Marinobacterium aestuarii: one gene and its partner. The protein of the gene in region 1 interacts with the protein of each later gene in a pairwise test. Links are inferred from orthologs where the notes say so. Each region holds a gene or a part of one and is shown in the gene's direction. Other genes may lie near its edges.

Evidence for each region.
Region 2: the proteins of mobA (region 1) and A8C75_RS21120 interact in binary tests that used the Escherichia coli proteins (3 or more experiments, as listed by UniProt). The link is inferred for Marinobacterium aestuarii from one-to-one orthologs.

What each region holds. Positions count from the first base shown.
Region 1 is NZ_CP015839.1:1,277,769-1,293,029, forward strand. Bases 7,991-10,934 are described here. They hold mobA (molybdenum cofactor guanylyltransferase), read left to right. Parts: upstream 7,991-9,139; coding sequence 9,140-9,730; downstream 9,731-10,934. Other genes in these bases: A8C75_RS05655 (TIGR04552 family protein), read left to right, coding at 7,991-9,024; dgoD (galactonate dehydratase), read right to left, coding at 9,761-10,909; A8C75_RS05670 (TRAP transporter large permease), read right to left, coding at 10,918-10,934. In the rest of the region: istA (IS21 family transposase), read left to right, coding at 1-909; IS21-like element helper ATPase IstB, read left to right, coding at 939-1,694; A8C75_RS05630 (XdhC family protein), read right to left, coding at 1,731-2,786; A8C75_RS05635 (xanthine dehydrogenase family protein molybdopterin-binding subunit), read right to left, coding at 2,872-5,058; A8C75_RS05640 ((2Fe-2S)-binding protein), read right to left, coding at 5,070-5,528; A8C75_RS05645 (AraC family transcriptional regulator), read left to right, coding at 5,705-6,586; A8C75_RS05650 (acyl-CoA dehydrogenase family protein), read right to left, coding at 6,616-7,776; more of A8C75_RS05655, read left to right, coding at 7,948-7,990; more of A8C75_RS05670, read right to left, coding at 10,935-12,222; A8C75_RS05675 (TRAP transporter small permease subunit), read right to left, coding at 12,222-12,806; A8C75_RS05680 (TRAP transporter substrate-binding protein), read right to left, coding at 13,046-14,086; A8C75_RS05685 (gluconokinase), read right to left, coding at 14,167-14,658; HTH-type transcriptional regulator GntR, read left to right, coding at 14,866-15,261. UniProt on the Escherichia coli protein: Transfers a GMP moiety from GTP to Mo-molybdopterin (Mo-MPT) cofactor (Moco or molybdenum cofactor) to form Mo-molybdopterin guanine dinucleotide (Mo-MGD) cofactor.
Region 2 is NZ_CP015839.1:4,813,783-4,829,066, reverse strand. Bases 6,813-9,779 are described here. They hold A8C75_RS21120 (molybdopterin molybdotransferase MoeA), read left to right. Parts: upstream 6,813-7,667; coding sequence 7,668-8,891; downstream 8,892-9,779. Other genes in these bases: A8C75_RS21115 (1-acyl-sn-glycerol-3-phosphate acyltransferase), read left to right, coding at 8,966-9,779; moaB (molybdenum cofactor biosynthesis protein B), read left to right, coding at 7,128-7,664; A8C75_RS21130 (SirB2 family protein), read right to left, coding at 6,813-6,937. In the rest of the region: guaD (guanine deaminase), read right to left, coding at 1-524; xanthine dehydrogenase accessory protein XdhC, read right to left, coding at 568-1,401; xdhB (xanthine dehydrogenase molybdopterin binding subunit), read right to left, coding at 1,439-3,823; xdhA (xanthine dehydrogenase small subunit), read right to left, coding at 3,816-5,255; rfbD (dTDP-4-dehydrorhamnose reductase), read left to right, coding at 5,618-6,529; more of A8C75_RS21130, read right to left, coding at 6,560-6,812; more of A8C75_RS21115, read left to right, coding at 9,780-10,090; cyclic pyranopterin monophosphate synthase MoaC, read left to right, coding at 10,087-10,566; moaD (molybdopterin converting factor subunit 1), read left to right, coding at 10,568-10,825; A8C75_RS21100 (lysophospholipid acyltransferase family protein), read left to right, coding at 10,828-11,559; fabB (beta-ketoacyl-ACP synthase I), read right to left, coding at 11,648-12,865; fabA (bifunctional 3-hydroxydecanoyl-ACP dehydratase/trans-2-decenoyl-ACP isomerase), read right to left, coding at 13,016-13,531; ispB (octaprenyl diphosphate synthase), read right to left, coding at 13,719-14,687; rplU (50S ribosomal protein L21), read left to right, coding at 14,978-15,284. UniProt on the Escherichia coli protein: Catalyzes the insertion of molybdate into adenylated molybdopterin with the concomitant release of AMP.

The sequences.
Region 1 (15,261 bases):
GTGCCCGACAACCTCCGCAGCGGCGTCAGCCGGGCCTGTCGCTACGATCCGGACCTGAACCCGAGCTACCAGCAGTGGGCCGAGCACTATCAGGTCGCGGTGGTACCGGCGCGCCCTTATCGTCCGAAAGACAAAGCCAAGGCCGAGGTTGGGGTGCAGATCGTCGAGCGCTGGATCCTGGCCCGCCTACGCCACCACAGCTTCTTCTCTCTGGCCGAGGTCAACCAGTGTATTCGGGCCCTTCTGGAGGAGCTGAACGAGAAGCCGTTCAAGCAACTGCCGGGCAACCGCCGGCAGGCCTTCGAGCAGCTCGACCGGCCAGCACTGCGACCGCTGCCCAGCCACCCCTACCGCTACGTCGAGATCAAGCGGGTCAAGGTCAACATCGATTACCACGTCCAGTACCAGCAGCATCACTACTCGGTGCCGCACCAGTATGTCGGCGAGACCCTGGAGCTGCACGCCAGCGACACCTTGATCACCCTGTACTTCCGGCAACGGCCGGTCGCCTCCCACCCGCGCAAGCACCGGCCCGGCACCACGACTGAGGCCAGTCACATGCCCAAGCGCCACCAGAAGCAGCAGCAATGGACGCCGGGACGGCTCAAGAACTGGGCCAAGGACATCGGGCCCGAGGTGTTGACCTGGGTGGCGGAGCAACTGGCCGCCAAAGCCCATCCCGAGCAGGCCTACCGGATCTGCCTGGGACTGCTGAACCTGAGTCGGGACTATCCAGCCGAGCGCTTGGATGCGGCCTGCGGCATCGCCAACCGGGAGGGCCTGATCCGCCTGAAGCAGATCAAGTCGATCTTGCTCAGCAACCGCGACCGGCTGCCCGAGACGCTCAGCGTCCAGGCCGAGCTGCCCCAGCAGCACGAGAACATCCGTGGTCCCCACAGCTTCCACTGACGCCTTCGACACACCCGAGGACAACCCCTATGAGCACCCAGATCCTGGCGCAGCTGCGCCACCTCAAACTCGGCGGCATGGCCCGCGCCCTGCAAACCCAGCTGGAACAGGTTGGCACCTATGAGGCGCTGTCGTTCATCGAGCGGCTCGGTCTGCTGGTCGAGCAGGAAAGCCTAAGCCGGGAGCACCGCAAGCACGAGCGCCTGATCCGCCAGGCGCGCTTCAAGCTCAGCGCCACCGTGCAGGACATCGACTACCAGCACCCGCGCAACGTCAGCCAGACCCAGGTTGCCCGGCTGGCACAGGGGGACTGGATCGACCGGGCCCAGAACCTGCTGATCACGGGGCCCTGCGGCAGCGGCAAGACCTACCTCGGCTGCGCGCTGGGCCACAGCGCCTGCCTGCGGGGCTACAGCGTCCGCTACTACCGGCTCTCCCGTCTGCTGCTGGAGCTGACCCAGGCCAAGGCCGACGGCAGCTACCACAAGCTGCTCAAGCAGCTGGCGAAGGTTCAGCTGCTACAGATCGACGACTGGGGACTGGAGCCGCTGAAGCCGGCTCACCGCAACGACCTGATGGAGATCATGGACGACCGCCACGGCCAGACCTCGACGCTGGTGATCAGCCAGTTGCCGACCGACCAGTGGTACGCCAGCATCGGCGACAATACCCTGGCGGACGCCATCCTGGACCGGCTGATGCACAACGCGCACCGGCTCCCGCTGAAGGGCGAGTCGATGCGAAAACTCCTTGGGCAGTTGACCGAAGATGAACACCTGGGCTAAAAACACCAGGGCGTGATGCGTTGAGAAATCAGGTGTTCACGTTCGTCCGGAATCGGTGTTCATCTTCGCCGGAATACGCAATGCGGGGTTGCTGAGGGAGCGGGCGCTGCGCTGCTGTAGTTGGGCGTGGCATTCGGCGAGGATGGCCAGGGCGATGCTTTCGGGCAGTTCGGCGCCTATGTCGAGTCCAGCGGGGCCGGCGATGGGGGTGGTGAGCTGGGCTTCGCTCAGGTTCGCGGCCTGCAGTACCTGGGCGCGGCGGTGCTGTGGGCCCAGCAGGGCGCAGTAGCGCAGCGGGGTGCTGTTGAGTGCTTCCAGGGCGGCGGCATCGAGGCCTATGTTGTGGGTCATCAGTACGGTGGCATCGACCTTCTCGGTGCGGGCATAGTCGGCGAGACTATCGACAGGCGTCTGGATGATGCGATTGGCTGTGGGGAAGTGTTCGCGCCTGGCGTTGGCGGGGCGCGGGTCCCACAGGCTGGTGTGCCAGCCCAGTTGGTGCGCCATGGCGACGAGAGGCCGGGCATCGAGGCCGCCGCCTGCGATCAGCAGGTGGGGGGCGGGGCGGATCTGTGTCACCAGCCACTGCTGCCCGGCTTCCATGATCAGGCGGGATGCCGAGGTCATAGTTTCGCTGGGCGCGTCTGTGGCAATAAAGCGGTTTTCTACCTGGCCGGCGGCATCGGGAATGCGCTGGTACAGATAGCCGCCTGTGCGGTTGCCGAGCGCCTGGTGCAGGGCATCGAGCTGCAGGTACTGCTGTTGCGCCAGAATGGGTTGCAGCAAAATATGTACGGTGCCGCCGCAGCCAATGCCCAGCTGGTATGACAGGTCATCCTCGTCGCTGCCGTCGTAGCAGAGTGTCATGGCCTTGTGACTGTGCATGACCTGACGAGCATGGCGGTGAATGTCTGATTCCAGGCAGCCGCCGCTGAGCAGCCCAAACTGCTGCCCAAGGCTGTTGAACAGCATGGTGGCGCCGGGCTTGCGGTAGCAGGGGCCCTCGGTCTGGTAAACGGTACCCAGCACCCAGTTGGCACTGTCCCGCTGGGGGTACCATTGCTGCAGCAGGTGGGAGAGGTCATTTGCCATAAGCAGCGCTCATTCTTGATAAAACATTGTGCATCACATAGGAAAGGGTGACCGGGCACGCCCAGGGGCGCCCCGGTGGTGGCGCTTAGCTGTTGAGCTTCAGCGGCAGGCGCTGGAAGCGCTGGCCTGTGGCGGCACTAAGTGCGTTGGCAACGGCCGGTGCTATGGGTGGCGTACCGGGTTCGCCCACGCCCGTGGGAGCTTCTGCCGAGGGCATGATATGCACTTCGATGGCCGGCATCTGGTTAATGCGCAGTACCTGGAAGTCGTGGAAGTTGGATTGCGCTACCCGCCCGTCCTTTAGGGTAATTTCACTCAGTAATGCCGCAGACAGGCCAAAACCGATACCGCCTTCGATCTGGGTGCGGATGATATCCGGGTTGATGGCCAGGCCGCAGTCCACCGCGCAGACGACGCGTTCCACCTTGAAACTGCCGTTTTCCTGTACCGAAACCTCGGCCACCTGGGCGACGAAGCTGTTAAAGGATTCGTGTACGGCCACGCCACGCCCCCAGCCTGCGGGCAATGCTGCGCCCCAGTTGGCTTTTTCCGCGGCCATTTTCAGTACGGCATGGTGACGGGGGTGCTGGCTCAGCAGTTTGAGGCGAAAGTCCACCGGATCCTGCTTCGCGGCCCGAGCCAGTTCATCGACGATAATTTCGGTGGAAAAGGCGGTGTGAGTGTGACCCACCGAACGCCACCATTGCACCGGCACCGGATTATCCACGCTGTGCAGTTCCACCTGCAGGTTCGGGATCTGGTAGGGCAGGTTGGAGGCACCTTCAACCGAGGTGGAGTCGATACCATCCTTGACGATGAAGGCTTCGAAGGCGGTGCCCGTGCCGATGGACTGGCCGACGATGCGCTGTTCCCAGGCAACGGGGTTGCCGCTGGCGTCCAGGCCTGCGCGGACTTTATGTACGTACATCGGGCGGTAATAGCCGGCGCGGGTGTCATCTTCGCGGGTCCAGACGAGCTTGACCGGCGTGCCCTGCCTGGCGTTGGCGATCAGGACGGCCTCGATCACGTAGTCGGAATGGGGATTGGCCCGGCGACCGAAGCTGCCGCCGGCCAGCAGCATGTTGATCTTCACCTGTTCGGGCTTGAGCCCCAGCACGGTGGCTACGGCCGACTGGTCGACGGTCTGGAACTGCTCGCCGTTCCAGATTTCACAGCCGGCAGCGTTTACCAGCGCCACGGCATTCATGGGCTCCATGGCGGCGTGGGCCAGATAGGGCACTTCGAATACGGCTTCCACCACTGTGGTGGCGCTTGCAAGGGCTGTGACTGCATCACCATCGGCGCGGGCGACGGCGCCTGGCTGGTCGGCCAGGGTGCGGTATTTGTGCAGCATGTCTGCGCTGCTACCGGTAAAGGCGACACTTTCGTCCCAGTCAATGCTGAGCAGGTCTCGGCCTTTCTTGGCACTCCAGAAATCATGTCCCAGCACCGCGATGCCGCTGGGAATTTGCACCACGTCCACCACACCAGGCGATGCCAGTGCCTTGGCGGCGTCATAGTGTTTGACACTGGCGCCAAAGCGCGGCGGGTGGGCGACCAGGGCCGTCAGCATGCCCTCCAGTTGCACGTCCTGAGTGAACAGTGCACTGCCATCGGTCTTGCCCCGGTCCAGCCGTGGCAGCGACCGGCCTATATAGGCAAAGTCCGCCGGGTCCTTCAGGCGCAGCGACTGTACATCTGGAACGGGTTGCTGCGCGGCGAGTTCTGCCAGCTCGCCAAAGCCTGCGCTCTTGCCGGAGGCGCTATGGCTGAGGATGCCCTGGCTGACCTGAATCTCGCTGGCGGGGACTTTCCAGCGCTGTGCGGCGGCGGCGACCAGCATGGCTCGAGCGGTGGCGCCGGCGGTGCGCATCTGCATAAAGGAGTTGGCCATGGCGGTGCTGCCGCCGGTGCCCTGTACGGTGCCAAAGAGCAGATTGTTGTAACGCGAGGCATCGGCCGGCGCGCCTTCTGCTACGAGCGCAGACCAGTCGGCATCGAGCTCTTCGGCCACCAGGGTGGCCAGGCCGGTGAAGGTGCCCTGGCCCATTTCCAGGTGTTTCATCAGTACGGTGACGCGGCCATCGGTGCCGATACGAACAAAGGCATTGGGCTCAAAGTCGACGCCAGCGGCGGCAGTGGATTCGGCGGCCATCGCCAGGGGCAGGTTCATGGCCAGCGTCAGGCCTGCACCTGCCGTGGTGATGAGTTTCAGGAAGTCGCGGCGGCTGGAAACCAGGCCCTGATGTTTGTTGGAGCGGATTCTACGCATCTGGATTCCCCTTATGCCAGCTGTTCGGCGGCTTGCTTGATGGCACTGCGGATGCGGACATAGGTGGCGCAGCGGCAGATATTGCCCGCCATGGCTGCGTCTATGTCGGCATCGCTGGGCTGGCGGTTTTTTTCCAGCAGGGCGGTGGCGGACATGATCTGCCCCGACTGGCAGTAGCCGCACTGGGGGACTTCAAGCTCGGTCCAGGCCTGCTGAATCGCCTGTGCGACTGCCGATTCGATACCCTCTATGGTCGTGATTGCCTTGCCCTGCACCGCCGAGATAGGGGTGACGCAGGAGCGCGTTGGCTGACCATCGACATGTACGGTGCAGGCGCCACACATGGCCATGCCGCAGCCGAATTTGGTGCCGGTCAGGCGCACATGGTCGCGGATGGCCCAGAGCAGTGGGGTGTCGGGCGTGGCGTCCAGCGCATGGCTGACACCGTTTACCTGGATCGTAACGGGCATGGGATTCTCCTGAACTGGCTTAAGTGGATAATCTAGCCGCGATCACTGCGCAGCTGATAGCGTGATCATCCGAACTACTTGCCTAAAACTCCAAAACTGCTATTTAGTCATGGCACGCCTTTGCCGGCGCGGGGCATAATTATCGCCATTATGGAGCAGGTGCGCTGGAGGGGTCTATGGGGTTGGATTCAGAGTTGGTGCAGGCCATTGCGGCTCAGGGCAAGGCCGATGGTGCCTGTCCCACGGCGGTGAATGGCCTGATGCTGTACCGTAGCGGTAGCGTTTCGGCGCGCATGCCTGCGGTCTATGAACCATCGATTTGCGTGATTGCCCAGGGGCGCAAACGGATTTTTTACGGTGAGCATACCTGCAGTTATGATCAGCATAATTATCTGATCAGTTCCCTGACGCTGCCGGTGGATGTGCAGGTGGTCGATGCCACTGAAGACAGGCCCTATCTGGGCCTGAGCCTGGCGGTGGACCGGGACCTTGTGGGTCAGTTACTGCAGGAAATGGAAGCGCTGGGAAGCTTGCCATCGGGGGGCGCCGCAGCGCCGATTATCAGTGCCACTGTAGTGACCGAGCGGTTGCAGCAGAGCCTGGTGCAGCTGCTCGGCACGCTCGCTGACCCGGTGGACCGTCAGGTGCTGGGCCCTGTGCTGCAGCGGCAGATTTACTATGAGGTGCTCAAGGGCCCCTACGGTTATCTGCTGCGCAACTGTGTGACCAGTCACGCAGGCGCCAACCGCATTGCCCCGGTGGTGCATTTTATCGAGGCACATTTCCATGAGTCGCTGGATATCGACAGCATTTCGCGCTTTGCCGGCATGAGTGCCTCGTCACTGCACGAGCATTTCAAGCAGGTCACCTCGATGTCGCCGATGCAGTTCGTCAAGAATCTGCGCCTGCACCGCGCTCGCGCCATGCTGCTGGGCGGCAACCAGGCCAGTGATACCTCCTACCGGGTGGGCTATAGCAGCCCGTCCCAGTTCAGCCGCGAGTTCAAGCGCCTGTTCGGCGAGCTGCCCCGTGATGTTCAGGCCAGGCCGGCCCCCTGATTGCGGCAGGCGGCGTTTAGGCTCGGCGCTTATGTTACGTACTGGCGCAGTATGTCCCGGGCGATGACGATGCGCTGTACTTCGCTGGTGCCCTCGTAAATGCTGGTGATGCGCGCATCCCGTGTCATGCGCTCCAGCGGGTATTCGCACATGTAGCCGTAACCGCCGAGCAGCTGCAGCGCGCTGTAGCAGGCCTGGTTGGCTTTCTCGCTGGCGAACAGCTTGGCCATGGAGGCTTCCCTGGCGAAGCTTTGTCCCTTCTCCTTGCGATCGGCTGCGCTCATCAATAGCAGGCGCGCCGCTTCAAGCTCGGTGGCGCGATCGGCAATAATCCACTGCAACCCCTGAAAATCGGCGATAGCTTGGCCGAACTGCTTGCGCTCGGTAGCGTAGCGGGTGGCGTAGTCCATCGCCGCCAGGCCAATGCCCAGCGCCAGCGAGCCGACGCCGATACGGCCGCCTGCAAGTTCCGATACCGCAATGCGAAAGCCATCGTTGAGCTTGCCCAGAAGTGCGCCCTGGGGGATTTCTACGTTGTCAAAATGCACTTCGTTGGTAGCTGATCCGCACTGTCCCATCTTGTGTTCGGCCGGGCCTACGCTGATGCCGGGCCTGTTCGCTTCCACCAGAAAGCAGCTGATGCCCTTACCCTTGGCGGCGGCAGGGTCGGTGACGGCCCAGACCACAAAAACACCGGCAAATGCTGCGCTGGTAATCCACTGCTTGGTGCCACTGATGCGCCAGCCATCGGCGGTTGGCTCGGCGCGGGTTCGCATCGAGGCCGGGTCTGAGCCTGCGCCGGCTTCGGTCAGGCAGAAGCTGCCGCTGAGGTACTCGCCACTGCAGAGCCTGGGCAGATAGGCGGCTTTCTGTGCGTTGTTCCCCACCGCCTGGATGACTTCGGCCACCATGTTGGTCACCGACATGGTAACGGCCGTGGCAGCGCAGGCTCTGGCGATTTCGGTAATGGCCAGGCTAAAGGCCACCACGCCGGCCTCGGTGCCGCCGTACTGGCTGTCGATGTTCAGGCCCATGAAACCGAGTTCCGCGAGCTTGGCGCAGTGCTGTTTGAGCAGTGCATGATTGGCCGTGCGATCAAGCTCTGCGGCGACGGGTGCGAGCTCCGCCTCTGCAAAACGGCGCGCCGTGTCCTGGATCAGGCTTTGTTCTTCGGTCAGTGACAGGTCCATGGCGGGCTCCGCAGTTTTTTGGGGGATAAGGGTATGCAATAAGGGAATGTACCTATTTATACGTGAGCTTTACCTTAACGTAAAGTTTGCTATTGCAGGCGTTGCGCCACGCTTGACAGCATTGGTTATCAGCAGCATGGTGGGCTCTCTGGCTGTAAATGGACTGACTCGATGGCAAAACGCGAAGAGGGGGCTGCCCTGGCGCCCCGACTCAGCAGTGCGGCGGAGCTTGATATTCCCTGGTCTACGCTTGAAACCCTTATCGGCGGCCGTTCAGTGGTGGACCTGCAGCAACTACCGGTGACGGATGATCGCTCTGCCGCGCGTTTCCTGCAGGCCTATGGCTTTGATACCACGGACCCTGGTGACTGCCGCGCCATGGAGCAGATCCATGCGCGCGCCATTCGCTATCTGGATGAAGTGGTGTTGCCCTGGCAGTGGCTCGGGGCTGTGCCTGAGCCCTGGCGTAGCATGCCGATCGAGGATCTGCTGGTCGCCGCGGCTAAGCCACCGACGGGTGAATGGCCCAACTGGCCCTGTGTTCTGCTCAAGGTGCTGCACTGTGCCACCCATGCGCTCTTCAGTTCGGATCTCGAAGCGCACCAGGCGGCCCTGCAAAGTGTGCGGGCGCGTTTCCTGCCTTTTCTGTTCGAGCAGGCGGGGCAGCAGTGGATTGGCGATGAGAACTGCAAGATTCCGCTGGTGGATTTTCATATCAAGGAGGAAAAGCCCTTCGAGCGCTTTATGACCAAGCTGCTGCACAAACCCGGCAACCTGGCGCTGGAGGTGTTTGACCGCCTGGGTGTGCGGCTGGTGACGCACGATATCTTTTCGGCGGTGCTGCTGATCAAGTTTCTGCGCAGTCGCAATATCATCATGTTTGCCAATCAGCTGCCTGAGCGCAGCCGTAACTCCCTTGCCGAACTCGATGAAATACACCGGCTCTACGGCGTCAGTGCGCCGCCCTTTGTTCTTGAGCAGCCCGCGGGCGCCATGCTGCCACTGGCGGAGCTGTCCGGTGATAATCCCTTCAGTGACCGCGCCTTTCGCATGTTCAAGTTTGTCGAGCGGCTTATCGTGAAGTTGCCGGATGGCCGACGCAGCATCTATCCCTATGAAATCCAGCTGCTGGACTGCAATGCCTGGGAGTCGTCGTTCAGTGGCGATGCCACGCACTCCGCTTACGAAGCCCGTCAGCTAAAAAGGGTACGCCAGCGCCTGTTCGGTCATCCGGTGCAGGGTACCTAAATCAGCCGTTTGGACGCAGGAGTCATCAGCAGTGGCTTGAGTCATGTCGGCAGCTGGTATATGGTCGCGAATCTGCGCTGCTTGGCGTTTTCTTATCTGATGACAGGGGTTGGGCGTGAAGCTGGATGCGCTGATTCTGGCCGGTGGTGAAGGCCGGCGAATGGGGGGGAGTGACAAGGGGCTGCTCAGTCTGGCGGGACGGCCGATGATCGACCATCTTGGGACGCGGCTGCGAGACTGTACCGAGCATGTCTGGATCAGCTGTCGTGAGGATCAGGCGGCGGACTATACGGCTGTTGCCGATGGTCTGCTGCTGGACGAGGGCGATAGCCTTGGCCCCCTCAGCGGTATCAGTCGGGCGCTGCAGGAGCTGAGCTGCAGTCATCTGTTGATCACGCCCTGTGATACGCCGCTGGTGTCACTGGCAAGCTTCAGGCAGATGATCGCGCACAGTCAGGCGGCGCCCGATCAGATCGTAGTGGTGCACGATGGTGACTATTTGCAGACGCTGCATCTGATAGTGCCGGTGGCGAAGGCCGCATCGCTAAATTTGTTCCGGACCACAGGCCGGCGGGCGGTACGGGGCTGGCTGGAGCAGGAAGGCTACGTCGAGTGTCGCTGTGACGACCCGGTCGAGTTTATGAACATCAATACGCTGGACGCTCTGGCGGCAGCGCAGGCGTTGCTGGAGGGGGCTGATAGCTGAGGCTACGGGCGTAGCCTCAGCGGCGTCATGTTACCACTCGGCGATGCTGCCATCCTCGTGGGTCCAGACGGGGTTGCGCCAGCGATGACCCACCTTGGCGCGCTCCTCGACATAGGCTTCATCGATCTCTACACCCAGCCCGGGGCCATCCGGTATGGCAATGAAGCCGTTCTCTATTTTCAGGGCTGACTTGTCGACCAGATAGTCGAGCACATCGTTGCCCTTGTTGTAATGGATCCCCATGCTCTGTTCCTGAATGAAGGCATTGTGACAGACCGCATCCAGTTGCAGTGAGGCGGCCAGTGTCAGGGGGCCGAGGGGGCAGTGGGGTGCCAGGGCAACATCATGTGCGCTGGCAAGGGTCGCGATCTTCAGGCCTTCGCTGATGCCGCCGCAATGGCTCAGGTCCGGCTGGATGATGTCGATCATGCCCTCGGCCAGCAGGTCCCTGAACTGGTAGCGGGTATGCAGCCGTTCTCCTGTGGCCAGTGGATAGCCGAGATTACCGGCGATGTGCTTGAGCGCCGGCAAATGTTCCGGCAGTACCGGTTCCTCGACGAACATCGGATGGTACTGCTCCAGTTCGCGCAGCAGTGCCTTGGCCATGGGGCGGTGTACCCGGCCGTGAAAATCGATGGCGATTCCCACATCCGGGCCCACTTCGGCGCGTGCCTCGGCCACTCGGGCCACGGCCTGGTCAATTTTGCTGTGGCTGTCGACGATAGCCATTTCGGCGCTACCATTCATTTTGAATGCCGTGAAGCCCTGATCCACCAGGGCTCGGGCGCCGGCGGCGACATCCTGAGGGCGGTCGCCTCCGGTCCAGGCGTAGACGCGCATCTTGTCACGGCAGGCGCCTCCGAGCAGCTGGTGCACAGGCACCCCCAAATCCCGCCCCTTTAAGTCCCACAGGGCCTGATCGATGCCGGCGATAGCGCTCATCAGTACCGGGCCACCGCGATAGAAACCACCACGGTAGAGCATGTTCCACAGGTGTTCGATGCGGTGCGGATCCTGGCCGATGAGGTAGTCGGACAGTTCATGCACGGCGGCTTCTACAGTAGTCGCCCGGCCTTCAACCACTGGTTCGCCCCAGCCATAGACGCCGGCATCGGTTTCAATTTTCAGGAAGAGCCAGCGCGGTGGCACCTGCCAGGTTTTAAGCGCAGTTATTTTCATCGCAGGCCTCAGTTAAGCATCCAGAGCGCGGTTTGTGGCCAGGCCAGCAATAGCGCAAGTACACAGAGTTGCAGCGCGATAAAGGGCAGTACGGCGATAAAGATATCCTTGAGGCTGACCTCCGGCGGGGCTACGCCCTTGAGGTAAAACGCGGCCGGCCCGAACGGCGGTGACAGGAAGGAAACCTGCATGTTCACGGCGAACAGGATGCCGAACCACACCGGGTCAAAGCCCAGCTGCACCACGATGGGTACGAAGATCGGCAGGGCCAGCATGGCGATGCCGATCCAGTCGAGGAAGAGCCCCAGCACCAGCAGTATGGCCATCATCACCAGAATGATGACGATCGGTGCCACATCCAGTCCGTTAATCATGCCGGACACGAAGCGATTACCCCCCATCAGGTTGTAGACCCCCACCAGGGCTGCGGCACCTATGCCGATCCAGATAATCATGCCGCAGGTGATCATCGTTTGCCCCAGGCTGATGTGCATCACCTTGAGGGAAAATTCGCCGCGCAGCACTATGGCCAGCAGCACGCCGAATACACCCATGGCGGCGGCTTCAGTCACCGAGGCGATACCGCCGTAAATGGTGCCCAGCACCATGCCTGCAATCATCCCCGGTACAATAATCGCCTTTAACGCCTGACGCTTGCTGTCAAAGCCGGTGTTGTGGTCTTCCGGGCGCAGCGGCGGCCCCATGGCGGGATTGCGGATACAGCGCACCAGCACATAGGCGATATAGGAGGCCATCAGGATAACCGCCGGTGTAATGGCGGCGGTGAAGAGGTCGGCAATCGATACGCTGGCGATCATGCCGTAGATGATCAGTACGATGGAGGGCGGCATCATGGTGCCGAGCGCGCCGCCGGCGCAGACCACACCGATGGACAGATGCTTGTCATAGCCCAGGCGCAGCATCTGCGGCAGGGCAAGAATGCCGAGAAGTACAATTTCACCGCCGATAATGCCGGACAGTGCCGCCAGAAAAAAGGCTACAACAATGGTCTGTACCGCCACGCCACCGGGCAGACGACCGGCAAACATGCGCATGGCATTGAACAGGTCCTTGGCGATGCCGGAGCGATCCAGCAGGGATGCCATCAGTACAAACATGGGTACCGCCACTAGGGAATACTCGGTAACGAAACCGTACACCCGGCTGGTGACCAGCGGCAGGGCGTTGCTGCCGAACCAGCCAAAGGTAAAGGCCATGGCAATCAGGCCGGTAATAAAGGCCAGCGGCAGGCCGGTGACCAGCAGGGCGAAAATCAGCCCGACCATCAAAAAGGTAGCGTTGGCGATATCCATTAACGGGACTCCTCGGTGCCTTGTGCACGCTGGCACGACTGGATCAGGTGCAACAGCGCCTGCAGCATCATCAGGCCTAAGGCAAACAGGATGATGCCCTTGGTGAGGGCGGGCATGGGTGGATTCCAGGATGTGCCTGAACGTTCGAGCTGCCACTCACCCAGCGGGTTGTGAGAGGCGCGCCAGAACATGTTGAAGGCCGCATAGGACATGGCGACGCAGAAGCCCAGGGTCACCAGATCATTGAAACGGTCGAACCAGATACGAAACTCCGGCTTGACGCTGTCGTACAGCACGCGCACGCGAATATGCCTGTTCTTGGCCAGGGTTGCAGGGCCCCCCAGGGCAAAGCTCACGGCGACCAGAAAGACCACGCTTTCGTGTACCCAGGATGTGGGCGAATCGAAGACATAGCGCATGATGACTTCAAACACGCTGATGCCCATGGCCAGAAAAACCAGCCAGGCGGCGGCGGCGCCAAAGCGGGAAATGATCCGGTCCAGGCCATTGCGCTCGCCACCGACCATGGAGTCGTGGATCGGGCTGTCTTCGGCGGGTGTTGGGGTGTTGGAAAGGGTAGACATGAAGCCTCCGCACGGGCTGCAGGGCAGCCCGTCATTCGGATTGAAAACGAAGCGGGTCAAGGAGGTTGTCCGACAATACCCACCGACAGCGAGCCACCTGACTCTTTAATAAAGAGAGGGGCTGTTTTCTGCGCTGTTTCGCGTTGAATAGAACCACTATTCACTTTAAAACAGCGCAAAAAATCGAGCCGTCTCGCTACGGCAAGCAGTATCGGGCAGCCTCCTTGTAGCCCGCCGGATTACATCAGGTTGCGGTCAGACAGAAAGCCGACCACGGAGTCGTAGATCTTCTGGTTAAGCTCGCTTTTTGTCGCCCAGACTTTCCACTCTTCCTTGGCGATGTTGCGAAACTTCGCGCGTTCTTCCGGCGCCATGTCGATCACGGTGATGGAGGCGTCTTCACGGGCCTGCTTCACGGCAACAAGATCACGGGCTTTCAGGGTGGCGACCATTTCGTAGGCCATGGAATCAACCGAGGTTTCCAGAATGGCTTTCAGGTCCGCCGGCAGACCGTCCCAGATATCCTTGTTCAGCGATACCGACACCATGGGCAGGGAATGGAAGCCCGGGTAGTTGGGGTACTTGGCGAAGCTGTGCAGGCCCTGGTCGTGGTTGGTGGAGAAGACGGTGTAGTCAGCCGCATCGATAACGCCTTTCTCCAGCGCGGTATAGACCTCGGAGCCCGGCAGGTTCACCGGTGTAGCGCCGGCTTTCTCGAAGATGTTGTAGACCATGCCCTCAGGTGCGCGCAGTTTCAGGCCCTTCATGTCGGCCACGGTACGGATGGGCTTCTTGGAGACGAAGGCTTCAAGCCCGGTGGCGGCCGCACCGATCAGGTGCACGCCGTAGGGCTCAACCAGCTCGTTGTAGATCTCTTCGCCGCCGTTGTATTTCATGTATTCGAGGAATTCCAGCGGATCACCCCAGGCGCCCACCAGGTTGCCGAGCATGCCAAAGGCGGGGTCACGGCCCGAGAAGTAGCTCGGGTCTGTCAGGTGGCCCTGCAGAATGCCGGAGCTTACGGCATCCAGTGTCTGGTTGGCCTGGACCACGGCATTGACCGGCAGGATTTCGATCTCGATACGCCCACTGGACATGGTCTTGACGTTATCGGCCCACTTTTTCTTGATTTCAAACTGCGGCTCACCGGTGTTTTCCGAGGTCTGGAAGGTCCAGTTGAACTCAGCCGCCTGGGCGCTGCCCAGCAGCAGGCCGGCGCTGATAATGGCGCCGGTCAGCAGGCGCTTGGAAGACGTTAGCAGGGGTGTTGTTATTTTCATGCTTCACCTATCAGTGGTTTTTAGATTACAAGTCCGTCCATCGACCCTGAGAAGGTTAGTCGATGGCGGGCTCGGGGGTGTTATCGGGGTAATTTTGCGAGAATTTCCTGCACGATTTGAGGCACGCTCTGCAGCACGGAGACGCGAACACAGGCTTCGTCGGTGCCGGGCTCCTGCAGCGTTTCGAACTGGCTGGTCACCAGGGTGGCCACCATAAAATGATTCTGGCGCAGTGACATGCGCCGCTCGATCTCAGCGCGCTCAGCCTGCAGGTAGACAAAGGTCAGCGGGCCGCTGCTGGCCAGGGTCTGGCGGTAGTCTTTCTTCAGTGCCGAGCACGACAGCACGGCCTGGCTGCCCTGAGCATGGGCGGCGCTGAGCTCATCGCGCAGGCGCTCGAGCCAGGGCTGGCGGTCGGCGTCGGTCAGCGGGATGCCGGCGGACATGCGCTGCACGTTTTCCACCGGGTGAAAGCTGTCGCCTTCGATAAAACGCGCACCCAGTTCATCCGCTAATAGTTTGCCGATGGTACTTTTGCCGCAGCCGCACACGCCCATAATGACTAGATTCATATTCTTGTTTTCATAGTGTAAAAATGAGTTTAGCGCTAACACTGGTGGGTCTAAAAAAACCGCACCAATGCGGAACCTAGCGAGTTGTATAAGACTATACCAGCGGCTAAAGTGCGTCAAATAATATTTTAGCGCTAACATAGGCCCGTATTAGCGCTGCATAAATACTGCTAGAATGGCGCCTTCTAGGGTGCTGGAGCGGTAACAATGACGACCAGGCAAAGTCAGCCGGGCAGTCGCAGCAAGGGGCGGGTAACCCTGAGCGATGTGGCGCGCATGTCGGGCGTCAGCGCAATGACGGTCTCGCGGGCGCTGAACGAGCCGCAGCGTGTGTCGGAACAGGTGCGTGAGCGGGTAGAGCAGGCCATTGATGCACTGGGCTACATCCCCAACCGTGCGGCACGATCCCTGGCGGGCAGTCGCAGCCACACCATCGCCGTGGTGATTCCATCGGTGTCTAACGCCGTGTTCAACAATGTCATCCGCGGCATCTACGATGTCTGTGCACCGGCGGGCTACGAGATGCTGATGGGTAATACCTATTACTCGGTGCAGCAGGAATCCAGCCTGATTTCCAAGTTTCTGACCCATCACCCCGATGGC
Region 2 (15,284 bases), 3.5 Mb from region 1 along the record:
GTCAGGTAGTCCGGTGCATTGCGATCCATCAGTACCTTGCCGCCGATCATGCGCAGGTTGCGCTGTTCGGCGGCGCTGAAGAAGGCATCGACCGAGGCCTTGTGCACGGTGCCGAACACCAGGGCGCTGGTGGTGCCGTTGCGCAGCAGTTCGCGGATGAAGACGTCGGCGACTTCGGCGGCGTGTTCCGGGTTTTCAAACTCGCGCTCGGCCGGGAAGGTGTAGTTGTTGAGCCAGTCCAGCAGCTGCTCGCCGTAGGCCGCGATCATGCCGGTTTGCGGGTAGTGAATATGGGTATCGATAAAGCCCGGCATCAGCAGGCCGTTGTCATGTTCGATCACCTCGGTGCCCGCCGGCAGCTCGGCCAGCAGGGATTCGGCCTCGCCCAGGGCTTCTATGCGGCCATCGCTGACGATCAGCAGGCCGTCGTCAAAGTATTCGTAGGACGCCTCGATACCCACCTCCGCCGGATCGGCGATGCTGTGGAGAATGGAGGCGCGGTATGCCGTGCGTGCTGATGTCATGGGGTCTGTCACTCTTGAAGCTTGAAAAAATGTTTGGGCCGGCTCAGGCGGGCCGGCAAATGCTCAGGGCCTGGGGCGCTTTGGCGTGTTTTTTCTGGGCCCCGAAGTCGGCGTTGTAATGGGCGATCACTTCGCCGGCGATGGCGATGGCGATCTCGGCCGGCAGCTTGCCCTTGACCTCCGGCGTGCCCATGGGGCAGATCATGCGGGCCAGCAGGGCATCGTCCATGCCCTTGGCACGCAGCCGGTGCTCGAAGCGCTTGCGCTTGGTGCGCGAGCCTATCAGGCCGAAATAGTCGAAGTCACCGCGCTTGAGGATGCGCTCGCTCAGTTCCAGATCCAGCTGGTGGTTGTGGGTCAGCACGATGCAGTAGCTGTGGGCGGGCAGGTCGTCCACCTCGTCGGTGGGAAACTCGCTGACGACTTTCTCGACGTTATCCGGAATCTGCGCCGGGAACTCGTTGTCGCGCGAGTCTATCCAGCGCACCCGGCAGGGCAGCGTCGCCAGCAGGTTTACCAGGGCGCGGGCGACATGGCCCGCGCCGAACAGTGCGATCTGTACGCCGGATTGCAGTACCGGCTCGAACAGCAGCGAGGTGGCGCCGCCGCAGCACTGGCCGAGGCTGGCGCCCAGGGAGAATTTCTCCAGCCGTACTTCGGTATCGCCATCGCTGAGCATCCGGCGGGCGATCTGCATGGCCTTGTGTTCCAGGTGACCGCCACCGATGGTCTCGTAGCTTTTCTGTGCCGTAACCACCATCTTGGTACCGTTGTTACGCGGCGTGGAGCCGCGCTCGTCCAGAATGGTGACCAGCACGCAGGACTCGCCCCTGTCCCGCAGCTTGTTCAGTGCGCTGATCCAGTCAACCCGGTTCATGGTCTGTTCTCCTACTGTGCCCTAATAGACTGAGCCGTTAAATGTTTTCCACCACCGGCGCTTCGGCCATGGCGGCTTTCATCTGCTCGACGCCCCAGAGCACCCGTTCGGGGGTGGCCGGTGCATCAACGTGCGGGCTGAAGCGGTAATCCCCGACGCTGGCGATGGCATCCTTGAGCGCACACCAGACCGAGATGCCGAGCATGAAGGGCGGCTCGCCCACGGCCTTGGAGTGGAACACCGTGTCTTCGGGGTTCTTGCGGTTTTCCACCAGGCGCACACGCAGGTCGATGGGCATATCGGCCACGGCCGGGATCTTGTAGCTGGCGGGGCTGTTGGTGGTCAGCTTGCCCTGGGGGTTCCAGTTGAGCTCTTCCATGGTGAGCCAGCCCATGCCCTGTACGAAGCCGCCCTCGACCTGGCCGATATCGATGGCCGGGTTCAGGGAGGCGCCCACGTCGTGCAGGATGTCGGTGCGCAGCATGCGGTATTCGCCGGTCAGGGTGTCGAGCAGCACCTCGGAGCAGGCCGCGCCATAGGCGTAGTAGTAGAAGGGCCGGCCGGCGGCCTTGTCACGGTCGTAGTAGATCTTGGGTGTACGGTAAAAGCCGGTACTGGAGAGCGAGATCTGGTTGAAATAGGCCAGCTGGATCAGCTCGTCGAACGGCATCACCTTGTCGCGGATGCGCACGTGGCTGTTGCGGAACTCGATATCCTCCTCGGATACCTTGAAGTGCGCGGCTGCGAAGCTGACGAGTCGGCCACGGATGGTGCGGGCGGCATTTTGCGCCGCCTTGCCGTTGAGGTCCGTACCGCTGGAGGCCGCCGTCGGCGAGGTGTTGGGCACCTTGTCGGTGTTGGTCGCGGTGATCTGGATGCGCTCGACTTCGACCTGGAATTCCTCGGCCACGATCTGCGCAACCTTGGTGTTCAGGCCCTGGCCCATCTCGGTACCGCCGTGGTTGAGGTGGATGCTGCCATCGGTATAGACATGCACCAGAGCGCCTGCCTGATTAAGGAAGGTGGCGGTAAAGGAAATGCCAAACTTCACCGGTGTCAGGGCAATGCCCTTTTTCAGGATTGTGCTGCCAGCGTTGAAAGCGGTAATGGCTTCACGACGCTGCTGGTATTCACTGCTGGCCTCGAGCTCGGCGGTCATCTCGTCGAGCATGTTGTCCTCGACGGTCTGGTAGTAGTGCGTGATGTTGCGCTCGGTCTTGCCGTAGTAGTTGTGCTTGCGCACCTCCAGCGGATCCTTGCCCAGGGTGCGGGCGATGTCATCCATGATGTATTCGATGGCGACCATGCCCTGGGGGCCGCCGAAACCGCGATAGGCGGTATTGGAGGCGGTGTTGGTCTTGCAGCGGTGCCCGGTGACCGTGGCATCGCCCAGGTAATAGGCGTTGTCGGAATGGAACATGGCGCGGTCGACGATGGAGCCCGACAGGTCCGGTGAATAACCGCAGTTACCCGCCAGTACCAGGTCGATGCCGTGCAGTCGCCCCTTGTCGTCATAACCGACATCGTACTCGACATAGAATGGATGGCGCTTGCCGGTCATCAGCATGTCGTCGACCCGGGGCAGACGCATTTTGGTGGGCTGGCCGGTGAGGCGAGCGACCACGGCGCAGAGGCAGGCAGGGCCTGCGGCCTGGGTTTCCTTGCCGCCAAAACCACCGCCCATGCGTCGCATGTCGATGACGATTTTGTGCATGGGTACGTCAAGCACCTCGGCCACCAGTTTCTGCACTTCGGTGGGGTTCTGGCTGGAGGTGTAGACGATCATGCCGTCGTCTTCGGTGGGAATGACCGACGAGATCTGGGTTTCGAGGTAGAAATGTTCCTGACCACCGATATGCAGCTTGCCCTGCAGACGGTGGGGTGCCGCAGCCAGGGCACGGGCGGAGTCGCCGCGCTTGTGCTGGTGGCTGTCGAGCACAAAGTGTTTCTTCTTCAGCGCATCTTCCACGCAGAGCACGGCTTCAAGGTCTTCGTATTCGATGACTGCGGCCATGGCGGCGCGACGGGCATTCTCCAGGCTGTCGGCGGCAACGGCGATCACCGGTTGGCCGACATATTCCACCTTGCCATCGGCCAGCAGCGGATCACCCGGCGCCACGGCACCTATGTCGAGCTGACCCGGTACGTCCTTGCTGGTAATGGCGATGCGTACGCCCGGCATCTGGTAGCAGGGGCTGGTATCGATGCTGAGGATGCGCGCATGGGGCCTGTCACTGAGGCGGGCGTAGATGTGCAGCTGGTTGGGGAACTCCAGCCGGTCATCGATATAGACCGCTTCGCCGCTGACATGCTTGGCTGCGCTTTCATGGGGGATCTTGCGGCCGACGCCGGTGTGCAGGTCCTGGCGCACCAGCGCCATCATTTCGTCCTGAGTTCTGCTGATCTTGTTGTGGTTAGACATAATCGGTCACCCGTGTAGCCAGTTCCGGTGTGCTGAGTTCCAGAAAGTATTTACGCAGCAGGTTGGCGGCCGTGAGCGCGCGGTATTCCTTGCTGGCGCGAAAATCGCTGAGGGGGGTGAAATCTTCACCCAGGGCCTTGGCGGCCGCTTCAATGGTGGCCTGATTCCAGGGCTTGCCGATCAGCGCCTGTTCGCAGCGGCTGGCACGTTTTGGGATGGCGGCCATGCCGCCGAAGGCGATGCGGGCGTCACTGATCTGACCGTCCTTTATGCGCAGGTCGAAGGCGCCGCATACGGCGGAGATATCGTCATCCAGGCGCTTGGAAATCTTGTAGACCCTGAAGCTGTCACGGCCCTGCGCCCGCGGCACAATGATTTTCTCGATGAATTCCGCTTCCTGGCGCACGGTGACGCGGTAGTCCACGAAGTAGTCGGCCAGCGCAATGGTGCGGGTGCTGCTGCCCTGACGCAGAACGATCTGCGCGTCTAGTGTAAGAAGGGCGGGTGGCGAATCGCCGATCGGTGAGGCATTACCGATATTCCCGCCAAGGGTACCCTGGTTACGGATTTGCAGTGATGCGAAACGATGCAGCATGGCACCGAAATCCGGATATTCGTGGGTCAGAACGTCGTAGCAATCGGTCAGTGGCACGGCGGCGCCGATCTCGATGCGATCATCAAACGTCTCGACCTGTTTCAGTTCGGCCACATTGCCGACATAAATCATGACCGGCAAGGTGCGGTGCATCTGGGTGACTTCCAGTGCCAGGTCGGTGCCGCCGGCCAGCAGGCGGGCCTGCGGGTTGTCCTGGTACAGCTGGGCCAGATCCGCCACGGTAAGCGGCGAAAAGCTCTGCCGACCGGCACTGTTCAGCGTGCTGGTGGTATCTGGCTGAATGGCGCGCAGCCGGGATAGCGTCTGCTCGTGTTGCTGATCAAACTGATCCTGGGGTGCGGCGGTGCAGCTGCTGGCGGCGGCGTCCAGAATCGGGCGGTAGCCGGTGCAGCGACAGAGGTTGCCGGCCAGGGCTTCTTCGGCGGCGCTCTTGTCGGCCTGCGGGCTGTTTTTTTGCAGCGCAAACAAGGACATGACAAAGCCTGGGGTGCAGAAGCCGCACTGTGAGCCGTGGCAGTCGACCATGGCCTGCTGCACGCTGTGCATCTGTCCCTGGTGCTTGAGGCCTTCCACGGTGATGAGCTGTTTGCCATCCAGTGCAGACACGAAGGTCAGGCAGGAATTGAGGGTGCGGTAGCGAATACGGTCGTTCACCAGCTCGCCGACGACGACGGTGCAGGCGCCGCAGTCACCCGAAGCGCAGCCTTCCTTGGTGCCGGTCTTGCCGAGATTTTCCCGCAGATAATTGAGGACCGTGACGTTCGGGTCGAGATCGTTCTCTGTCCGCAGTTCCTGATTGAGTAAGAACCTGATCAAGGAAAACCTCCTGCTGTGTGTTTAATTATTAGCCTATGGACCGACTTTAGATTAAATCTGACTTTGAAGTCAACAAAAACTGACTCAGAAGTCAGAAAATAATATAAGGCATTCAGCCTTTAAATGCAGCTTAGCTGCATGGCTGCAACTGTGGGGGACGGAAGGGGTATTAGTCGCCGCGGGGCCTTCTGTTACCCGGGTTGCGGCCGCTGGCGCGGCGCCTGATCGGGGCAGGACAGGGGCTTAAAGTACAGCGCTGCGGCTGTATTGTCGGACAGGGTTCTGTGGTAAGGTGAAATTCTTTCATCGCATTCGCGTATTTCTGAATTTGCTGCTCCCAGTGGAGGTTTGTACATCGCATTATGGCCAGTGATTACTTCAGTCGGCCGGCACGTATTCTGATAACGGGAGCTAATGGTCAGGTCGGGCGTGAGCTGGTTGGCCAGGCGGGCGCGGATGTCTTTTTTGATGTGATCGGCCTGGCACGCAGGCAGCTGGATATCACGGACACGGCGAAGGTCCGTCAGCAGCTCGAACAGCATCAGCCTGACTATGTTATCAATTGTGCCGCCTTTAACCGGGCCGACGCTGCGCAAAAGCAGCGCGAGCACTGCATGCGTCTCAATGCCGAGGCGGTGCAGCAGCTGGCAATCGCCTGCGCCGAGCTGGATATTCCCCTCATCCACCTTTCCACGGATTATGTTTTCGATGGCCACTACGCCAGCGGATACCGTGAAAACGATGCCGTGCGCCCGCTGGGCGTCTACGGCGAAAGCAAGTGGCAGGGTGAGGAATTACTGCGTCGCGCCCATGCGAGGCACATCATTCTGCGGGTGAGCTGGGTCTTCAGTGGCAGTGGACACAACTTCCTGATTCGCACGCTGGAACAGGCGCGCACCGAGGCGGAACTGGTCTCGGTGGATGATCGCCGTGGCTGCCCGACGGCGGCGGCCGATGTTGCCCGCGTGGTGCTGGCGATCGTCAAACAGCTCAAGTGCGGTGCCGACGCCTGGGGCACTTACCATTACTGTGGCGCCGAGATCACCACCCGCTACGCCTTCAGTGAAGCCATCATCGCCACGGCGAGCCAGTACGAGGCGCTCAAGGTGGAGCGGCTGATGCCGGTTGCCAGTATAAATTTCCCCACCGAGGCTGAGCGTCCCGCCAGCTCGGTGCTCAAATGCACCAAGCTTCTCAGTACCTTCGGCATTCGTCAGCGTCCCTGGCGTGGCGAACTGGTTGCCCTGGTGCGCCAGCTGTACGAGCGTTTCTGATTCTGCTCCAGAACCCTGCCTGCCCTGGTATTAATGCCAGGGCGTCGGATCTCGCGTGACCGCAACCCAGGCGATATAGCCAAAGGTGACCAGTGCGGCACCAAAGGCCAGGGTGCGGCTGGTCTTGCTCCGGCCGCGCTTAAGGGCGATGATGCCGAGCACTATGTAGGCCACCAGGGCGAGCAGCTTGGCGCTGAGCCAGTCATTCACAAATGGATATTGCTGCAGCGTCAGGGCCAGGCCCGTGGCGCTGAGCAGCAGGACGGTATCCACCAGGTGCGGTATAACGCGCATCAGGCGCCTGTTCTGCCAGCCTGAACCGATCAGCATCCAGTAGCCGCGCAGCAGAAACAGTGAAATGCTCAGGGTGACTGCAGCCAGGTGCAGGTGTTTCAGGATCATGTACATGGCAGTGAGGCTCTTTCCTTATGGGTGGCTCTGGGTTGATACAGGAATAATTTTTTGTGTATCAAAGTGTTGGGCGCGCAGCGTCGGGCTTTATGTAGCACGGGCGCCATTGTTGCGCACAAGGGCGCGCCTGGCCAGCCCGGGCGCCTGCTGACAGAGATTCAGTTTCAACAATTTTCAGGAGATTTTTATGGGACGTTGCAGCGACGACGCAGATTTTGTTGCACTTAACATTGCTGTGCTGACCGTATCCGATACCCGCACGCTGGAGACGGATACCTCGGGACAGACGCTGGTGGATCGGCTGGAGGCGGTCGGGCATAAGCTGCAGGCGCGGACCATCGTCAAGGATGATGTCTATCAGCTGCGGGCCCAGGTGTCCGCCTGGATTGCAGACCCCAGCATCCATGTGGTGCTGAGCACCGGCGGTACCGGTTTTTCACACCGCGACTCGACGCCTGAAGCGCTGCAGCCGCTGTTTGACAAGCAGATCGAGGGTTTTGGCGAGCTGTTTCGCAGCCTGTCATTTGAGGAAATCGGCACCTCGACCATCCAGTCCCGCGCAGTAGCGGGTCTGGCCAATGGTACGCTGATTTTCTGCCTGCCGGGGTCGACCGGCGCCTGTCGTACCGGCTGGGATCGCATTATTGTCGAGCAGCTCGACAAGCGGCATCGTCCGTGCAATTTCGTCGACATGCTGATGCGTCACGCACAGGAACAGGTATAAGGCATGCAGGGCTCTGATGCTACGCCTGACGCAAAGCCTGGGCTGATACCGGTAGAGGAGGCCATTGAGGCGCTGCTGGCAGATGTTCAACCCATTACAGGCGTCGAACGGCTGTCATTGATGGATGCGGTGGGGCGGGTGCTGGCCGAGGACGTTATTGCGGCTGTGGATGTACCGCCGGCGGCCAACAGCGCCATGGATGGTTATGCCTGCTTTCATGGCGATGCGGCGAAGGCGGGGCTGCGTATCAGTCAGCGCATTCCGGCAGGTTCCGCGCCTGCACCGCTGGAGCCTGGCACGGTAGTGCGTATCTTCACCGGTGCTGAAATTCCGCCAGGCGCCGACACTGTGGTGATGCAGGAGCAGGCCGAGCTTGTGGATGGCCTGGTGCATTTTAGCGTGCAGCCAGAGGCTGGCGACAATGTACGCCCGCGCGGCCAGGATATAGCCGCAGGTGCCGTGGTGGTCGCGGCGGGAACGCGGCTGCAGCCAGCGGATCTGGGGGTGCTGGCATCTACCGGTGTTGCCACAGTGTTGGTCACGCGGCCCTTGCGGGTGGCGTTGCTGTGTACCGGCGACGAACTGGTAGAACCTGGTACTGCACTCAAGCCTGGGCAGATTTACAACTCCAATCGCTATCTGCTGACGGGCCTGCTGCGGCAGCTCGGCATTCAGGTGCTGGATCTGGGTCTGGTGGCCGATAGTGCTGCAGCGACCCGGGCGGCACTGACAAAGGCTGCGAGCCAGGCGGATTGCGTTATCAGCACCGGCGGGGTTTCGGTCGGTGATGAAGATCATGTCAAGGCGGCGGTGGAGTCCCTCGGTGAGCTGCGTCTGTGGCGCCTGCAGATTAAGCCTGGCAAACCACTGGCGTATGGCCGGGTGGGGCAGGTGCCCTTTTTCGGCTTGCCGGGAAATCCTGCGTCAGCGCTGGTGACGTTTTGTCTGCTGGCCAGGCCCTATCTGCTGCGCCTGCAGGGGGCACTTGTCGAGCCGCCGCTGATGCTGCAGGTGCCGGCGGGCTTTGCGCGGCCTCGCCCGGGTGGTCGTCAGGAGTATCTGCGTTCGCGGCTGGAGGGCGGGCGCGCCTGCCCATTTTCGAACCAGAGCTCCGGTGTGCTGTCTTCTGCCAGCTGGGCACAGGGGCTGGTGGTTGTGTCACCGAATACCCGGGTTGCCGAAGGTGATCTGGTGGGCTTTATTCCGTTCTCGGAACTGCTGGGTTGAGGGCGCTGCAAAAGCCCCTCTCAGCGGGTAAAATAGCGCCCAGCTGAACCCAATCACGATAATTAGAGAGCACCATGAGCGACGACAATACCGCGCTGCAGGATCCGTTTAAAGAGATCCGTCCGTACCGCGACACCGAAGTGGCAGAGGTGCTCAACCGGTTGTTGTATAACGAAGAATTTATTCGGGTTGTGACCCGTTATCAGTTTCCGCGCATGGCCGGAGCCTTTGGCTGGCTGTTGCGCCCGCTGGTGCGCATGGCGCTGGCGCGTGAAATAGGCGATGTGGAAACGATTCGTGATTTTCAGGCCCGCGTGGCGAAATATATGGAAAAGATGATCGTCCGCAGTACGACGCGCATGACCTGTTCAGGCATGGAGCGGCTCGATCCGGACGAGGCTTACCTGTTTATCTCCAATCACCGCGATATAGCGCTGGATCCTGCGTTCGTTAACTGGGTGCTGTACAAGGCGGGCATGAATACGGCGCGCATCGCCATTGGCGACAACCTGCTGCGCAAGGGCTACGTATCGGATCTGATGCGGCTCAACAAGAGCTTTATCGTCAACCGCTCGGCCCGTGGCCGCGAGATGATGACGGCACTGAACCAGCTATCCGCCTATATCGATCACAGCATTAGTGAAGGCGCCTCCATCTGGATTGCGCAGCGGGAAGGGCGTGCCAAGGACGGTAATGATCGCACCGATCCTGCCATTCTGAAGATGTTCTACATGTCCCAGCGCAAGCAGCGCTCTTTTGGTGAGGCCATTACCCGGCTGAATCTGGTGCCGGTGTCCATTTCCTACGAATACGATCCCTGCGATGCCGCCAAGGCGCGGGAACTGCACGCCAGAGCCAGCGATGGCTGCTATGCCAAGGGGCAGTACGAAGATCTGGACAGTATCGTCAAGGGCATCACGGGTCTCAAGGGGGATGTGCATGTCGCCTTTGGTGAGCCCATCAAGGGGGAGTTCGAGTCCCCCGAGGCGCTGGCAGCCCTGATTGACCGTGAAATCATTGCCAACTATCAGCTGCATTCCTCCAACCTGATTGCGGCGGATGCTGCCAGTGAGGTCACGGACGAACAGCGCGCGGCTTTCCAGCAGCGGCTGGATGAGCTGGAGCCCGGTGCTCAGGACATCATGCGACAGATGTATGCCAACCCTCTGATCAACAAGCGCAACCTGGAGGCGCCATGAGCAAACTTACGCACCTGGATGACCAGGGGCACGCCCATATGGTGGATGTATCCGACAAGGATGTAACCTACCGCGAAGCTGTGGCGCAGGCCTATATAGAAATGCTGCCGCAAACACTGCAGCTGATTATGGGTGGCGGTCATAAAAAGGGCGATGTACTGGCGGTGGCACGTATTGCGGGCATTCAGGCCGCCAAGCGGACCTGGGAGCTGATACCCCTGTGTCACCCGCTGATGCTGAGCAAGGTGGCGGTGGATCTGGTGCCGGTGCCGGAACATAACCGTATCGAAATTACCGCTACCTGCAAGCTGTCCGGGCAGACAGGGGTGGAGATGGAGGCGCTCACGGCCGCCAGTGTCGCGGCGCTTACGCTCTATGACATGTGCAAGGCGGTCGATCGCGGCATGATCATCTCGGGCCTGCGGGTGATGGAAAAGAAAGGTGGCAAGAGCGGGCACTGGAAGGTAGAGGAATAAGATGAAATTGCAGTTGGTTTATTTTGCCCGCGTACGGGAACAGCTTGGTTTGGATGCCGAGGAGCTGCAGTGTCCTGCGACGCTCGGTCGCGTCGATCAGCTGATCGATTATCTGGTGGCCGAGCGTGGCGAGCGCTGGCAGGCAGTGCTCAAGGCGCCGAACCTGCTGGTTGCAGTTAATCAGGAAATGGTCAGCGTATCGACCTCCCTGGCGGATGGCGATGAAGTCGCCTTTTTCCCGCCGGTTACAGGAGGCTGAAAATGCCTAAAGCGACACCGCTGCATTACCTGCGTGCGACCCTGTTCTATGCCGGCTTTTATCCGGTCACCATTTTGTATTCGGCGTTTTGCCTGCTGGTGGGTTGGGCATTGCCGTTCCGCCCCCGCTTCAAGCTGTTTACGGTGCTGAATTACTTTTACATGATCTGGCTGCGCATTTGCTGCGGCGTGCGTTTTGAAGTGTCGGGGCTGGAAAATCTGCCCCGCAGCGGCGCCTATGTGGTGGTGGCCAATCACCAAAGCGAATGGGAAACCCTGTATTTTCAGACGCTGGTGCGCCCCCAGTCGGTGGTATTGAAGCAGGAACTGCTCAAGCTGCCCTTTTTCGGCTGGGCGCTCGCCATGCTGCAACCCATTGCGCTGGATCGCAGTCAGCGCCGTGGTGCCTTGAAGCAGCTGCTGAGTCAGGGGCGTGATCGTCTGTCGCAGCAGGTGCCGGTGCTGATATTTCCCCAGGGAACCCGGGTCAAGGTGGGTGAGATGGGGCGATTCAACAAGGGTGGCGCCATGCTCGCGGTCGACAGCCAGGTGCCGGTTGTGCCCATAGTGCACAATGCGGGGCTCTACTGGCCGGGCAAGAGCTTTGTGAAGTTTCCAGGGGTAGTGCAGGTGCGTATCGGTGCGCCCCTGGCGACGGTGGAGCGCAGCGTCGATGACGTGCACCGCGAATCGGTGGCCTGGATTGAGCAGGAAATGCGCGAGATCGGTGCCTGAGTTGCTGTATCTATAGTGAAAGCACAAAAAAGCCGCTAAAAAGCGGCTTTTTCGTGGCTGGCAATTCAGGCAGTGCGCAGGCTTAAGCTCAGCCCTTGTACTTTTCGAACACCAGGGTGGAGTTGGTGCCGCCAAAGCCGAAGCTGTTGGACATCACGCGTTCCAGGTTGGCATTGTCGATGCGCGTGGTGGCGATCGGCAGGCCTTCGGCTTCCGGGTCGAGCTGGTCGATATTGGCAGAGGCGCAGATGAAGTTGTTTTCCTGCATCAGCAGGCAGTAGATCGCCTCCTGTGCGCCTGTAGCACCCAGGGAGTGACCAGTCAGCGACTTGGTGGAGCTGACTGTCGGCATTTTGTCGCCGAAAGCCATCTTCATTGCCTTCAGTTCCTGGATGTCACCGGCCGGTGTAGAGGTGCCGTGGGAATTGATGTAGTCAATTGGACCCTCAACCGTAGCCATCGCCTGCTGCATGCAGCGCAGGGCGCCTTCGCCGGACGGTGCAACCATGTCGTAGCCGTCGGAGGTTGCGCCATAGCCTACCAGTTCGGCGTAGATCTTGGCGCCGCGCGCCTTGGCGTGCTCGAGGTCTTCGAGTACCAGCATGCCGGCGCCGCCTGAGATGACGAAGCCGTCACGGTTGGCGTCGTAGGCACGGGAGGCTTTCTCCGGCGTGTCGTTGTATTTGCTGGACAGTGCGCCCATGGCATCAAACATCACGCTCAGGGACCAGTGCAGCTCTTCACCGCCACCGGCAAAGACCACGTCCTGTTTGCCCAGCTGGATCTGCTCCATGGCGTTACCGATGCAGTGTGCGCTGGTGGCGCAGGCAGAGGTAATGGAGTAGTTCACGCCCTTGATCTTGAAGGGCGTGGCCAGACAGGCGGATACAGTGCTGCCCATGGTGCGGGTGACACGGTAAGGACCAACGCGACGGACGCCCTTGGTGCGCAGAATGTCCGCGGTTTCAACGATATCGGCGGATGAAGCGCCACCGGAGCCGGCGATAAGGCCGGTACGTACGTTGGAGACCTGATCTTCGCTCAGGCCGGAATCCTTCACGGCCTGGTCCATGGCCAGGTACGCGTAGGCGGCGGCATTGCCCATGAATCGGAGCAGTTTGCGGTCGATCAGGGATTCAAGGTCAAGGTCGATACTGCCGGCAACCTGGCTGCGAAAGCCGAGTTCCTTGTATTCTTCCTGGAATTTGATACCGGAACGTCCTTCTTGAAGGGCGCTGAGGACGGAATCCTTGTCGGTGCCCAGACAGGACACAATCCCCATACCTGTAACAACGACACGACGCATGTGAGGCCTCTTGTGTTTCACTAAGGTAATGTTCTTTGCGGATATACAGACCGCCTATTCTCCGATAAAGCGCCTCTGAAGGCTACCTGAATTAGGTTTTATCGGGATTGGGCGGGGCTCAGGCCTGTGGCCTGTAGCCCCGGGCGCCTGCTAGAAGTTGTCGGTGGTGGTGAACAGGCCTACGCGCAGGTCCTTGGCGGTGTAGATTTCACGGCCATCAACAAACACGGAGCCGTCAGCGATACCCATGACCAGTTTGCGCTCGATCACGCGCTTGAGGTGAATGTGGTAGGTCACCTTTTTGGCGCTCGGCAGGATCTGACCGGTGAATTTTACTTCACCTGAGCCCAGCGCGCGGCCGCGGCCCTGGTTGCCACGCCAGCCGAGGAAGAATCCAACCAGCTGCCACATGGCATCCAGGCCCAGGCAGCCCGGCATGACAGGGTCGCCCGGGAAGTGGCACTGGAAGAACCAGAGGTCCGGATTGATGTCGAGCTCGGCAATGATTTCGCCTTTGCCATAGAGGCCGCCTTCCGAGGAAATGTTAACGACTCGGTCCATCATCAGCATGTTGTCGATCGGCAGCTGGGCATTGCCCGGGCCGAACATTTCGCCGTGGCCGCAGCTCAGCAGGTCTTTGCGATCGAAAGAAGAAGCTTTTGTCATATGGGAAAGTCTTATAGGTTTCAGCTAAAAATATCCGCCGATTATAGCGGGTCGGACGCCCTGAAGCACTGTTTGGGGCTTGTTTCTGCCTGGGTGGCGCTGTGGTGGGCGCGATCAGACCCGGCAGTGGCGCTGTCAGGACGCCCGATACCCCTGCGATTCAGGCGCTCGGGTCCTGCCTTGGGTGTCAGTGAGTGCGGTTGACCGCGATCTCGGCCAGCTGTGTCAAGGTATCCTTGAAAGAGCTGGCGGGCAGTGCTGCAAGCGCTTCGCAGGCGTTTGCGGCGGCACGCTGTGCGGCGGCACGGGTGTAGTCGATGGCGCCGGTGCGCTGCACTATATCCAGAATCGGCTGCAGGTCGTCCAGGCCGCCCTTGCGAATGCACTGGCGAATCAGCTGGCGCTCTTCGTCGGTGCCGGCTTTCATGGCCTGGATCAGCGGCAGGGTGGGTTTGCCTTCGGCCAGATCGTCGCCGACATTCTTGCCCATTTCCTCGGCGCTGGAGAGGTAATCCATCAGATCATCGACCAGCTGAAAGGCGATTCCCAGGTGGCGGCCGTAAAGCCGCAGCGCATCGCGTTCGGCGGTCGAAGCCTGGGCGAGAATGGCGCCGGTTTCGGTCGCGGCCTCAAACAGGGTGGCGGTCTTGCCGATAATAACCTGCATGTAGGCGTCTTCGGTGGTATCCGGATTCTTGCAGTTCAGCAGCTGCAGCACTTCGCCTTCGGCAATCACATTGGTGGCATTGGAAATGACGTGCATGATGTCCATATTGCCGATTTCGACCATAACCTGAAATGCGCGGCTGTAAAGAAAGTCGCCGACCAGCACGCTCGGTGCATTGCCCCAGCGGGCGTTGGCGGTATCCTTGCCGCGGCGCAGATCCGAATTGTCGACCACATCATCGTGCAGCAGGGTTGCCGTATGAATGAACTCGACAATGGCCGCCAGGGGAATATGCTGCCGCCCCTGGTAACCACAGGCGTTGGCGCTCAGTAATACGAGCAGCGGACGCAGGCGCTTGCCACCACTCTCAACTATATAGTGGCCAATCTTCTCGACCAGCGGGACCGTGGAGCCCAGATGGTTGAGAATGTAGTCATTAACGGCTTCGAACTGCGGCTCGATCGCCGGATTTAGCTGATGTGGCTGCATGTGGGGAGGGTCGTCGGCTGTACGAATGATAAGCGCGCATGCTAGGGGGTGCCTGCAAGGGTGTCAAGAAAGTGCCAGTCTAATGGCCTCGGACGCCGGCCTTGGGGCCCCAGGTTACGCTTTGCTGGCGGGCGCTATAATTCGCGGCCGTCGGGCTTGAGTTTGAGGTGTCTTTACTATAGAATCCCCCGCCCTGAGCTCATCCAAATTTGCTCCCTATCATAGGGTTCCGCCCTTAGAAGTAGGTTGTTATTCAACAGTAGCCGGATGGGCATGACCTGGAGAGAGAAATGTACGCAGTAATCGTTAGCGGTGGTAAGCAGTACCGCGTTCAGGAAGGACAGACTGTACGGCTCGAGAAGCTGCCTGCAGAACTGGGTTCCAATGTAGAATTTGACCGTGTGCTGCTGGTTGGCGCCGGTGATGACATCAAAATAGGTGCGCCGGTTGTTGATGGTGCCAAGGTAACTGCTGAAGTTGTTGAGCACGGCCGTGGCAAGAAAGTGACCATCCTGAAGTTCAAGCGTCGTAAGCACCACATGAAGCGTCAGGGTCACCGTCAGTCGTTCACTGAAGTGAAGATCACTGGCATCAGTG